One region of the Burkholderia cenocepacia genome, then DNA from elsewhere that is predicted to be linked to it. Evidence: predicted binding sites of a transcription regulator. Region 1 holds the regulator's gene; each other region holds the start of a gene.

Region 1 (3,667 bases):
CCGAGTCGAAGTGACCGATGTTGCAGACGATCGCGTTGTGGCGCATCGCCTTCATGTGATCGTGGTTGATCACGTGGTAGTTGCCGGTCGCCGTCACGAAGATGTCGGCCTTGTCGGCCGCGTATTCCATCGTCACGACGCGGTAGCCTTCCATCGCCGCCTGCAGCGCGCAGATCGGATCGATTTCGGTGACCCACACGGTCGCGCCCAGGCCGCGCAGCGACTGCGCGCAGCCCTTGCCCACGTCGCCGTAGCCCGCGACGACCGCGACCTTGCCCGCGATCATCACGTCGGTCGCGCGCTTGATGCCGTCGACGAGCGATTCACGGCAGCCGTACAGGTTGTCGAACTTCGACTTCGTGACCGAATCGTTCACGTTGAACGCCGGGAACGGCAGGCGGCCGTCCTTTTCCATCTGGTACAGGCGGTGCACGCCGGTCGTGGTCTCTTCGGTCACGCCCTTGATGTGCGCGAGGCGCTTCGAGTACCAGTTCGCGTCGACGTCGAGGTGCGCCGCGATCGACTTGTACAGCGCGACTTCTTCCTCGTTGGTCGGCTTCGCGATCACCGAACGGTCCTTCTCGGCCTTCGAGCCGAGGATCAGCAGCAGCGTTGCGTCGCCGCCGTCGTCCAGGATCATGTTCGCGAATTCGCCGTTCGGCCATTCGAAGATGCGGTGCGAGAACTCCCAGTACTCGTCGAGCGATTCGCCCTTGAACGCGAACACCGGCGTGCCGGCTTCGACGATCGCGGCGGCCGCGTGATCCTGGGTCGAGAAGATGTTGCACGATGCCCAGCGAACGTCCGCGCCGAGCGCCTTCAGCGTCTCGATCAGCACGCCCGTCTGGATCGTCATGTGCAGCGAACCGGCGATGCGCGCGCCCTTCAGCGGCTGCTGTGCCTTGTATTCGTCGCGGATCTGCACGAGGCCCGGCATTTCGGTCTCGGCGATGTTGAGTTCCTTGCGGCCCCAGCCGGCCAGCGCCATGTCGGCGACGACGTAATCGTGGGAAGCCTTGGAATCGATAATGGCGTTCATCACGCCCTCCTTTCTAAAAAGTTTCTAGATTGGTGACGTGAGCGCCGTTCAGGAAGCGGGGCCGGCGCGAAAAAATCGCCGCACGGCTGCTTGGTGAAGCTCTCCGAGCCTGGCGGACACGGATGGTCCGTCGCAACGCTCCTCGGAAAACGGAGGGGATTGTAGCAAATCGGCGCGCGAAATGCGCAAGGACGACGCGTAGGCGCGCGACGCGCGCGGCGCCGGCGCGCGCGGCCGTCGGCAAAGGGTCGGGACTTCTTCGGGTCAGGACTCCGCGCCGACCCACGCCTGCTCGCGCAGCCGCGCGCGCAGGCGTGCGACGGCCTGACTGTGCAGCTGGCACACGCGCGATTCGCTCACTTCGAGCACCGCGCCGATCTCGCGCAGATTCAGACCCCGTTCGTAGTACAGCGACATCAGCAGCTTCTCGCGCTCCGGCAGCCGCTCGATCGCCTCGACGAGCGCCTCGCGCAGGTGGTCGTCGAGCAGCGCCGACAACGGATCGGCGTGATCGACGCGATAGCGGTCGAGGAACGGCTCGTCATCGGCCGCGCGGTCGAAATCCTCGTAATAGATGAGCTGGCTGCCGTGCAGGTCCTGCAGCATCCCCTGGTATTCGTCGAGCGGCATGTTCAGGTGCTGCGCGATCTCGGTCTCGCTCGCCGAGCGGCCGAGGTGCTGCTCGACCTGGTGCACCGCGTGCTCGACCTCGCGCGACGTCTTGCGCAGGCTGCGCGGCAGCCAGTCGTTGCTGCGCAGCTCGTCGAGCATCGCGCCGCGGATGCGCTGCGTCGCGTAGGTCTCGAACTGCGCGCCCTGGTCTTCCTTGTAGCGGCCGGCCGCGTCCATCAGGCCGATCATGCCGGCCTGGATCAGGTCGTCGAGATCGACGCTCGCCGGCATCTTCGCGACGAGCTGCAGCCCGAGGCGGCGCACGAGCGGCGCGTATTGCGCGAGCACGTCGGCCTGGGACATCTTTCCTTGAGCGTTGTACATCGTGGCTCTCTCCTTCGGGTGGCGCTCACGCGGCGTGTGCCGCGCCCGCCTCATACGACGGCTTGCCGCCGGCGTGGACTGCGCGGCCCGCACCCGAACGCGGGCGCATCGGCCAGTACAACAGGTCGGCGGCAATCTGCCGGTAATCGCGCGCGGCGGGCGACGACGGGAACGCGTCGACCACCGCATGCATCAGTTCGCGGGCGTGCTCGACGAGCGGATCGGCGCTCACGCAGCCCGCATCGGCGATCGATACGGTCAGGTAGCGGCTCGCGACGCCCGCGAGGTTGTCGAAGGCCGTCTTCGCGTCCGCGTGGCTGCCGACCTGATTGGTCAGCACGCGGAACTGCGCGAACGCGTGCGCGAAATGCAGCCGCTTCATGCACGCGTACGCCTCGGTGATCGCCTGCGCGGCGACCCGCGTGACGACCAGCACGTCGTGCGCTTCGCGCGCGAGCGCCGAGAACGACCCGTCGGCGCCGAGCTGCGCGTCGACGAGGACGATGTCGGCCGGGCCGTCGATGAAGTCGCTCAGTTGCGCGTCGCTGTAGCCGGCGCGCGCGAGCCGCGCGGCGCCGCACAGGCCGAAGCCGGCCGCCACCCGCGTGCGTTCGCCGTCGCGCAGCCACGCGCCGGCGAGCGTCGCGCTGGCCGAATGCACGTCGGCGCGCTCGTCGACGACGAGCACGTCCTTGCCGAGCGACGCGAGCGCCGCCGCGAGATTCACCACGGTGGACGTGCAGCCGACGCCCGCCGGCCCACCCGTCACCGCGACGATGCGCGACGCGCGCCCGGCGAGCAGGCGCCGCAGCCCTTCGGCCTGATCGATGATCCGTTTATCCAAATCGCACCTCGTGCAGCTCGGCGGTGGAACGTGCGGTCAGTGCGGAAAGCAGCGTCGGCATGTCCTCGTCTTGCGGCACGAAGGGCGAGCCGTCGCGCGGCACACAGAACGCGCTCTTCAGCAGGAATTTGGTCGACGCGACGTACAGGTTCTCCGGCACCTTCTGGCCGGTCGACACGTAGTGGACCGGCAGCTTGTAGCGGATCACCGTGTCGAGCACGCCGCCGAGGTGGGTCGCCTCGTCGAGCTTCGTGAGGATGCAGCCGGCCAGGTCAGGATGCTCGCCCGCGCTGCGGTATGCCTGCACGACTTCGTTCAGCGTGTCGCCGTGGCTCGTCGCGTTGAGCAGCAGCAGGCGCTGCACCGGCGCGTTCGCGCCGTGCAGCATCGCGATCTGGTCGGACACCGCGCGGTCGCGCTGGCTCATGCCGATCGTGTCGATCAGCACGATGTGCTTGTTGCGCAGCTCGGACAGCGCGAGCGCGAGATCGCCCGCATCCTTCACCGCATGCACCGGCACGCCGAGGATCTTGCCGAAGATGCGCAGTTGCTCGTGGCCGCCGATCCGGTAGCTGTCGGTGGTCAGCAGCGCGACCTTGCTCGCGCCGAAGCGCATCACGCAGCGCGCGGCCAGCTTCGCGGTGGTGGTCGTCTTGCCGACGCCCGTCGGCCCCATCAGCGCGAACACGCCGCCGCGCTCCATCAGCGCGTCCTCGCTGTCGAGCACCGGCAGGTTCGACGCGAGCACCGACTGCGCCCATTCGGCGGCCTGCTCGAAGGTCTGCGCG
Region 2 (3,667 bases), 330 kb from region 1:
GTCGTAGCCCATCGCGTCCTTCACGAGCTGTTCGACCTGAGCGAGCTTCGCGGGCGGCAGCGGCTGCATCGTCACGTGGCCCTTCGCGTCGGCGACCGGCTGGTAGTTGACGACGACCGCGACCGACAGCCGCTTCACGCTGCCCATCGGCTGTTCGGTATGGCGGATCGTCTTGTCGAGCTCGTAGTTGGTCGTCTGGTCCTTGCGGTCGCTGACCGGCGTGGTCTGCGGTGCGTTCTGGCCGTTGCCGGCGACGATCGGCGCGGAGGCCGGCTGCGGCGGCGTGTTCGACAGCGCGCCCGGCACGCCCGACGCGCCGCCCTGCGCGAGTTCGGTCGCGCTGCTGGTCTGCTGGCTGCGGATCGCGGCCTGCTGCGGCGTGCCGTTCGGGCCGTAGCTTTCCGACGTCTGCTCGATCTTCGAGAAATCGAGATCCGCGCTGACCTGCGAGCGCGCGTTGCCGGCGCCGAAGATCGGCGCGAGGATCGCGTCGATGCGCTTCTGGGTGTTGTGCTCGACCTGCTGCACGTACTTGAGCTGGCTCGCGTCGAGGCCGGACGCGGACGCGGTCTGGGTCAGCAGGTTGCCGTCCTGGTCGACGATCGTCACGTTCTTGGCCGGCATGTCGGGCACGCCGGACGACACCATCCGCGTGATCGCCTGCACCTGGCCCTCGTCGAGCACGCGGCCCGGGTAGAGGTCGACGAACACCGACGCGCTCGGCGCTTCCTTGTCGCGCACGAACACCGACGGCTTCGGGATCGCGAGATGCACGCGCGCGCCGCGCACGGCGTTGATCGATTCGATGGTGCGCTGCAGTTCGCCTTCGAGCGCGCGCTGGTAGTTGATCTGCTCGGCGAACTGGCTGATGCCGAATTTCTGGTTGTCCATCAGCTCGAAGCCGACCGAGCCGCCCTTCGGCAGCCCCATCGCGGCGAGCTTCAGGCGTGTTTCGTGCACCTGGCCCGACGGCACCAGGATCGCGCCGCCGGCATCGGCGAACTTGTAGGGAACGTTTGCCTGCTGGAGCGCGGCGATGATCGCGCCGCCGTCGCGGTCCGACAGGTTGCTGTACAGCACGCGGTAGTCGGGCGCCCGGCTCCACAGCACGAGCGCGGTGATCGCGGCGATCGCGAACGCGACGGCGATCACGAACGGCAGCTTCGGGTTGCCCTTCATTCGCGAGATGCCGGGAATGCGTTCGGCGAAGCCGCCCAGCCCGAAGTCCGCGCCTGCGCCGCCCGCGCCCGGCAACGCGGCGGCCGCGGCGGCGCCGGGCGCCGGGCTGAGGCCCGCGCGGGCGTCTGGGTTGATCAGCGAGTTGGCCTGCGAATCCATGCGTCGAGTTTCTCCGGAGCGGGACGACTGAGCTCGCTCGGACGAGCGGGCGGACAATGACACGATGCGATTATCGTGACCGGCGGCGTACTCCGATCGACCGAAAAGAGCGGGGTTTCCCCCGTACTTTCGCGGCTTTGACGCGCGCCGCGCTGCTATCCTTTTTCGCGATCCGGCATGGTGCGCGTGGTGCGGCGCCGGCGGATCGCCCGGTGCGTCCGGGTCTTTTCTCTATGTCTGGGGACAGCATGACTGCGAACGTCAGCGGAATCGGTTCGGTGTTGCAACAGATGCAGTCGATGGCCGCGCAGGCGTCCGGCGGCGTCGCGAGCCCGACGGCGGCGCTGGCCGGCTCGGGCGCGGCGACGGCCGGCACGTTCGCGAGCGCGATGAAGGCATCGCTCGACAAGATCAGCGGCGACCAGCAGCACGCGCTCGGCGAGGCGAAGGCGTTCGAGGTCGGCGCGCCGAACATCTCGCTGAACGACGTGATGGTCGACATGCAGAAAGCCAATATCGGCTTCCAGTTCGGGCTCCAGGTCCGCAACAAGTTGGTGAGCGCTTACAACGACATCATGCAGATGTCGGTGTAAAGGGGCGGCCATTCGACGACGGGCGTCCGGGCACGGCCCGGGGCTTGCAGAACGAGACCGGCGCGCCGGCATCGGCCGCCCGGCGGCAGCCCCTGCTCACCTAAAGCTTTCCAAATCCCTTCCGATAACTCCGATGAAGGCCGCGCCGTGCGACGCACGGCGGCGGCTCCCGCATACCCAAGGCACATAACAAGGAGAAGCGCATGTTTTCCCCAGGACACGCTGGAGCCAGTGCGTACGCGCGTGTCGGCGTCGAGACCGGGGTGATGGGCGCCTCCCCGCACCGGTTGATCGCGATGCTGTACCAGGGCGCCCGGCAGGCGATCGCGCTGGCGCGCATGCATTTGCAGCAGGACAACGTGTCCGGGCGCGGCGAAGCGATCGGCAAGGCGATCCGGATCGTCGAGAGCGGCCTGCAGGCGTCGCTGAACCGCGACGCGGGCGGCGAGATCGCCGAGCGCCTCAATGCGCTGTATGCGTATATCGGCCGGCGCCTGCTGGAAGCGAACGCGCAGGCGAGCGATGCGATGCTGGTCGAGGTCGACGGCCTGCTCGCGACGCTCGAGGAAGCATGGACGGGCATCGCCCCGGAAGTCGCGCGGATGGCCGCGCAACAGGTAGCGGAAGCATCACGATGAATCTCAAGGCCGAATACTTCGCGCGTTACGAGGCGCTCGCCGCCGTGTCGGGCCGGATGCTGTGCGCCGCGCGCGGCGCCGACTGGAGCGCGTTGCCGGGGTTGCAGGCCGAATTCATGCAGCTCGTCGACGGGTTGAAGGAGGCCGATCCGGGCGTCGCGCTCGACGAATCGGATCTCGGCCGCAAGCTCGACCTGATCCGCCGCATCCTGGCCGACGACGCCGCGATCCGCGATCTCGCGAGCCCGGACGTCGCGCGGCTGTCCGCGCTGTTCGAGGCGCGGCGCTCGACCCAGGTATTGACCGACCTCTACCGCGCGCGCGGGTAGGGCCGTGTTCCGGGAGACGGGCGCGCGGCGCCCGGGCCCGGCGCCGCACGCGGCGCGCGCTGTTCCCGCGGGCGGCACCGGCGTGCCGCGCCCCGGATTCGCAACGATGTGTAGGGTCTGTTTGCATATGCAACGCGCATGCGAATGCCCCAAGGTGAGCAGGCTCCGATCATGACCGGTATCGACTCCGTTGCGGCCGCGCTGCTGGCGAGCCGCCTCGACAGCCTGCTGACCGGCACCGTGTCGGCGCCCGCCGGCGGCGGCGCGACCGCGCAGGTCGGCACGCCGGGCGCCGGCGCGTCGTCCGCGCCGCCGGCCGGCAGCCCGCCCGCCGCGCCGCCAGCTTCCACGCAGACCGCGCTGTCCGAGGTCGGGCGCGTGCTCGACGCGATCTCGCGCTCGGGCGGCGATGCGACGCCGGCGATCGTCGGTCGGCTGCCGCTGCTGGCCGATCCGGCCGTGCTGCTCACCGATACGCCCGTGCCGGCGCGTGCGCCGGCTGCGTCCGGTCCCGCTGGGTCCGCCACGCCGGTTTCCGGTCAAGCGTCGTCCGCCGCGGCGACGCGGGCCGCGGCTACGCCGTCGGTGGCCCCGCCGGTCGCGGCGCTGCGTGCGGCGCTCGCGCAGGCCGTGAGCGAAAGCGGCCTCTTCTACGAATCCCATCTCGCGCAGTGGCTGGCCGGCCAACGTCCGCTCGCGGCGCTGCTGCGCGAGCCGCAGGCGCGCCTCGCGACCGCGCTCGCGCCGGCCGACCCGGACGCCGTCCCGC
Region 3 (3,667 bases), 880 kb from region 1:
CGCGCTGGCGCCGTTGCGCGCGGGCGTGCCGGTCGCCGATGTCGCCGCGGCCAGCGGCTTCGTCGACCAGAGTCACTTCACGCGGCATTTCAAACGGATGTTCGGCGTGCCGCCCGGGCGCTGGCAGGCAAGCTGACGCCGGCTTCCCGCCATCGTCGGTCGCGCCGTGATCCGTGCCGGCCGGCACGTGAGCACCGGCCCCGCTCCGGCGGGCGCAAGAACATACAAGCCGGCTCGCCGCCGGCCCGCTATCCTCCCGCTCATGGAGGAGCGCTTCTTGAACAAGACACCCGCATCACCCCCGCGCCGCCCGCTCAACGAATGGCTCGATGGCGCGCGCGACACGATCCCGATGATGATCGGCGCCGCGCCGTTCGGCGTGATATTCGGCACGCTCGTCGGCGGCGGTCCGCTCGCCGCGTGGCACGGCGCACTGATGTCGCTTGCCGTGTTCGCGGGCTCCGCGCAATTCATCGCGCTCGGCCTGATCGCCGGCAGCGCCAGTTTCGTCGTCGTGCTCGCCACGACGCTGATCGTGAACCTGCGCCACCTGCTGTACAGCGCGACGCTCGCGCCCTATGTCGCCCACCTGCCGCTGCGCTGGCGCGCGACGCTCGGCGCGTTGATGACCGACGAGGTGTTCGCGGTCGCCTACGGCCACTACCGGCACTACCCGCCCGGTACGATCGGCCCCCACTACTTTTTCGGCTCCGGGCTCGCGATGTACCTGAACTGGCAGGTCTGGACGCTCGCGGGCATCGGCTTCGGCGCGGCGTTCCCGGGCCTGCAGTCGCTCGGCCTCGATTTCGCGATGGCAGCGACCTTCATCGCGATCGTCGTCCCGCAGCTCGGCACGCTGCGCTACTTCGCGGCGGCCGCCACGGCGGGCACGCTCGCGTACTTCTGGCAGGGCTGGCCGTACAAGCTCGGGCTGCTCGGCGCGGTCGCCGCCGGCGTCGCGATCGGCGTCGTGCTCACGCTGCGGCACGATCGCACGCACGCCAACGCTCGTTCGGGGGCCGCATCGTGAGCTACGCGCTGTTGATCCTCGGGATGGCCGTCATCACGTATGCGATCCGCTCGACGCTGTTCCTGTTCGGCGAGCGGCTGACGTTCCCGCCGCTCGTGCGGACCGCGCTCGCCTTCGTGCCGGTCACCGTGCTGACCGCGATCATCGTGCCGATGACCGTCTCGCCGCACGGCGGCACGGCCGAGCTGACCTGGCGCAATCCGCAGCTCGTCGGCGCACTCGCGGCCGTGCTCGTGTCGGCCGCGACCCGCCGCCCGCTCGTGACGATCGCGGCCGGGCTCGTGGTGTTCTTCGTGTGGCAAGGGGCCGTCCTCCCGCACTGGCCGGCTACCTGAGCGCACGCTCCATATCGCGCGCTCAAGTTTCCGCCCGGTGCGCCGATATAGGAGAGGAAGACCCGCCACCGGCCCCGGCGCGCACCGGTCAGTCGACGCTGCGCCCGCCCCGGTGCGCCGTGCCGACGCCGGCTTGCGCGGGCCCCCATCGAGACGATTCATGGGCCAGATCACCCTTTCCCTCAAGGACGACACGCTCGAGTCCCTGCGCAAGGACTACGACGCGTTCGTCCGCGTGTCGCTGAAACTCGACCCGCAATTCGCGACGCCGTCGTTCGAGGATTTCCTGCGCGCCAAGCTGCTCGACAACATGGTGCCGCTCACCGAGCACGCCGTGCAGCGGATGCTGCAGGGCGGCCAGTACGCGTGGGCCAAGCGCACGCTCGACAAGGAATTTCCGGACGTCGTCGCGATCCTGATGCGGCAGGCCGGCGAATTCGGCTTCGGCTTCGCGTCGCGCTCCGAATGGACGCCCGACGAACTCGCGAAGGCGTGCCGCGACTGGGCGAAGGCGATCGTCGCCGAAGCGCAGGGCGATGCGTCGCTGATCGACCCGCTCGCGTCGCAGATCAAGGGCGCCGCGCAGGACATCCAGACGCTCGAGGAACTGATGCAGACGCCTGCGTGGCGGCTCGCGGAATCGCTGCGACAGCGGATCTACGAGGCCAAGCTCGCGTGCGAGATGAGCGTCGGCAGCATTGCCCGCGACAAGCTCGGCGAATTGCGCGGACTGCTGCGGCTCGGGCTCGCGCACGGCTCGTTCCAGAAGCAGGAAGCGCAGCAGATCATGGAATACCTGCGGCTGCTGAAGCCGGAGATCTTCGTCGAGGAACCGTATGACGTCTTCGCGCGGCTCGCCGCGTGGCTGCGCAGCGTGTTCACCCCTGCTGCCGTGCGGCCGCCGCAGGGGCAGGGACAAGGGCAGCGCCGGCCGTAAGCGCGCGTCCCGCTGAACGCATCACCTGATGAAAATGGCCCGGTTCGCGCGGAGCGAACCGGGCCGCCGGACGATCGCCCGTCGCGACGCGCCGTCCGAAGACGAGCGTCGCGACAAGCCCCGGGCACCGCTTACTGCGTGGCGCCCTGGGCCGATGCACCGCCCTGCGCGCCGACCGATGCGCCGCCTTCGGTCGCGTCGTCGGCCTTCGCCTTGGCCGAACCCGCATGGCTCTTGGCCGACTTCGCCGCATGCTTCGTATGCTTCTTGGTCGAATGGACGGCCGACGACGTCGTATCCTTCGCGCCATCGGCTGCCGCGCCGACCGCATCGGTCGCACCGCCCGCCGCATTGCCCGACGCGTTCGCGCCGGCACCACCCTGCACGCCTGCACCGGCACCAGCGGCCGGCGTCTGCGCCTGCACGCCGGCACCGGCCGCGCCTTGCGCCGTCGTGCCCGTCTGGGCGAATGCGGCCGAAGTGGCGAACGCCGTCAGCGCGGCACCGATCAGCATCGTACGAATCTTGGACATGGCAATTCTCCTCAAGAAGTTGTGCGTCCGGTCCGCAGCGATGCGGTCCGTCGCGTTCCCCGCCGCAACACGCAACAGGTACGACAGAAGACCCGCGGCCCGCGCGGCCGGTTCGCGAATCTCTCAGACTGTTACCCACCGTTTCATTTGCTGACGAATCGCTCACAGTCCTTTACAACGTGCGCCGGCCGCCCGCGCTCGCGTGCCGGCCCCGGTGCCGTATGATGCGGAGCGTTTCCTCCCGCGCGTCGCGCACCTTCCTCGTCATGCCCAATCTGGATTTCACGCTGACCGGCGAATACGTCGAGCTGCACAACCTTCTCAAGATCACCGGCCTCGCGGACAGCGGCGGCACCGCGAAGCTGATCGTCGCGTCCGGCGCCGTGAAAGTGGACGGCGCGGTCGAGCTGCGCAAGACCTGCAAGATTCGCGCGGGCCAGGTCGTGCTGCTCGGCGACACGCGCATCGCGGTACGCGAGGCGTAGCGCCCGCCGGGGTTCCCCCTGCCCGCGACATGGCCATCGGCGCACGCGTTCGACACGGTACGAATAAAGCCGTAAGCTAGCCGTCTCTCAAAATAAATACATATAGCGCGGGCCCGCACCCGCGCGAGCGCCCATTCCATGTCGCATTCCGGTCTTACGCGGACGGCCGCCGCGCCGCCGTCCCTGTCCAGTCATGCCGCCGATACCGCGCGCCTCGCCGCACCGCTCGCGATCGCGCAACTCTCCCAGATGGCGATGAGCGTCACCGACACGGTGCTGCTCGGTTCGCTCGGCCCCGATTCGCTCGCGGCAGGCGGGCTCGGCGCGAACTTCTTCTTCGTGATCGT

What was found. The regulator FliA, encoded in region 1, starts transcription of late flagellar genes. The targets are predictions, from matches to a motif close to CTAAAGTTTNNNNNNNNNNNGCCGNTA.
Region 2: fliS (flagellar export chaperone FliS) is a predicted target of FliA. The motif match lies at 2,032-2,058, and genes of this name have one in related genera.
Region 3: SY91_RS07640 (DUF4088 family protein) is a predicted target of FliA. The motif match lies at 1,387-1,413, and genes of this name have one in related genera.

Annotation. Positions count from the first base shown of each region.
Region 1 is NZ_CP060039.1:740,017-743,683, reverse strand. It holds gene ahcY (adenosylhomocysteinase) at 1-1,039, opposite strand, end outside; S-adenosyl-L-homocysteine riboswitch at 1,072-1,189, opposite strand; gene SY91_RS03440 (RNA polymerase sigma factor FliA) at 1,304-2,035, opposite strand; gene SY91_RS03435 (flagellar biosynthesis protein FlhG) at 2,061-2,879, opposite strand; gene flhF (flagellar biosynthesis protein FlhF) at 2,872-3,667, opposite strand, start outside.
Region 2 is NZ_CP060039.1:405,854-409,520, reverse strand. It holds gene fliF (flagellar basal-body MS-ring/collar protein FliF) at 1-1,338, opposite strand, end outside; gene fliE (flagellar hook-basal body complex protein FliE) at 1,587-1,931, shown strand; gene fliS (flagellar export chaperone FliS) at 2,135-2,569, shown strand; gene SY91_RS01895 (flagellar protein FliT) at 2,566-2,898, shown strand; gene SY91_RS01890 (flagellar hook-length control protein FliK) at 3,070-3,667, shown strand, end outside.
Region 3 is NZ_CP060039.1:1,623,734-1,627,400, reverse strand. It holds gene SY91_RS07655 (AraC family transcriptional regulator) at 1-136, shown strand, start outside; gene SY91_RS07650 (AzlC family ABC transporter permease) at 263-1,030, shown strand; gene SY91_RS07645 (AzlD domain-containing protein) at 1,027-1,365, shown strand; gene SY91_RS07640 (DUF4088 family protein) at 1,526-2,302, shown strand; gene SY91_RS07635 (hypothetical protein) at 2,434-2,835, opposite strand; gene SY91_RS07630 (RNA-binding S4 domain-containing protein) at 3,102-3,320, shown strand; gene norM (multidrug efflux MATE transporter NorM) at 3,459-3,667, shown strand, end outside.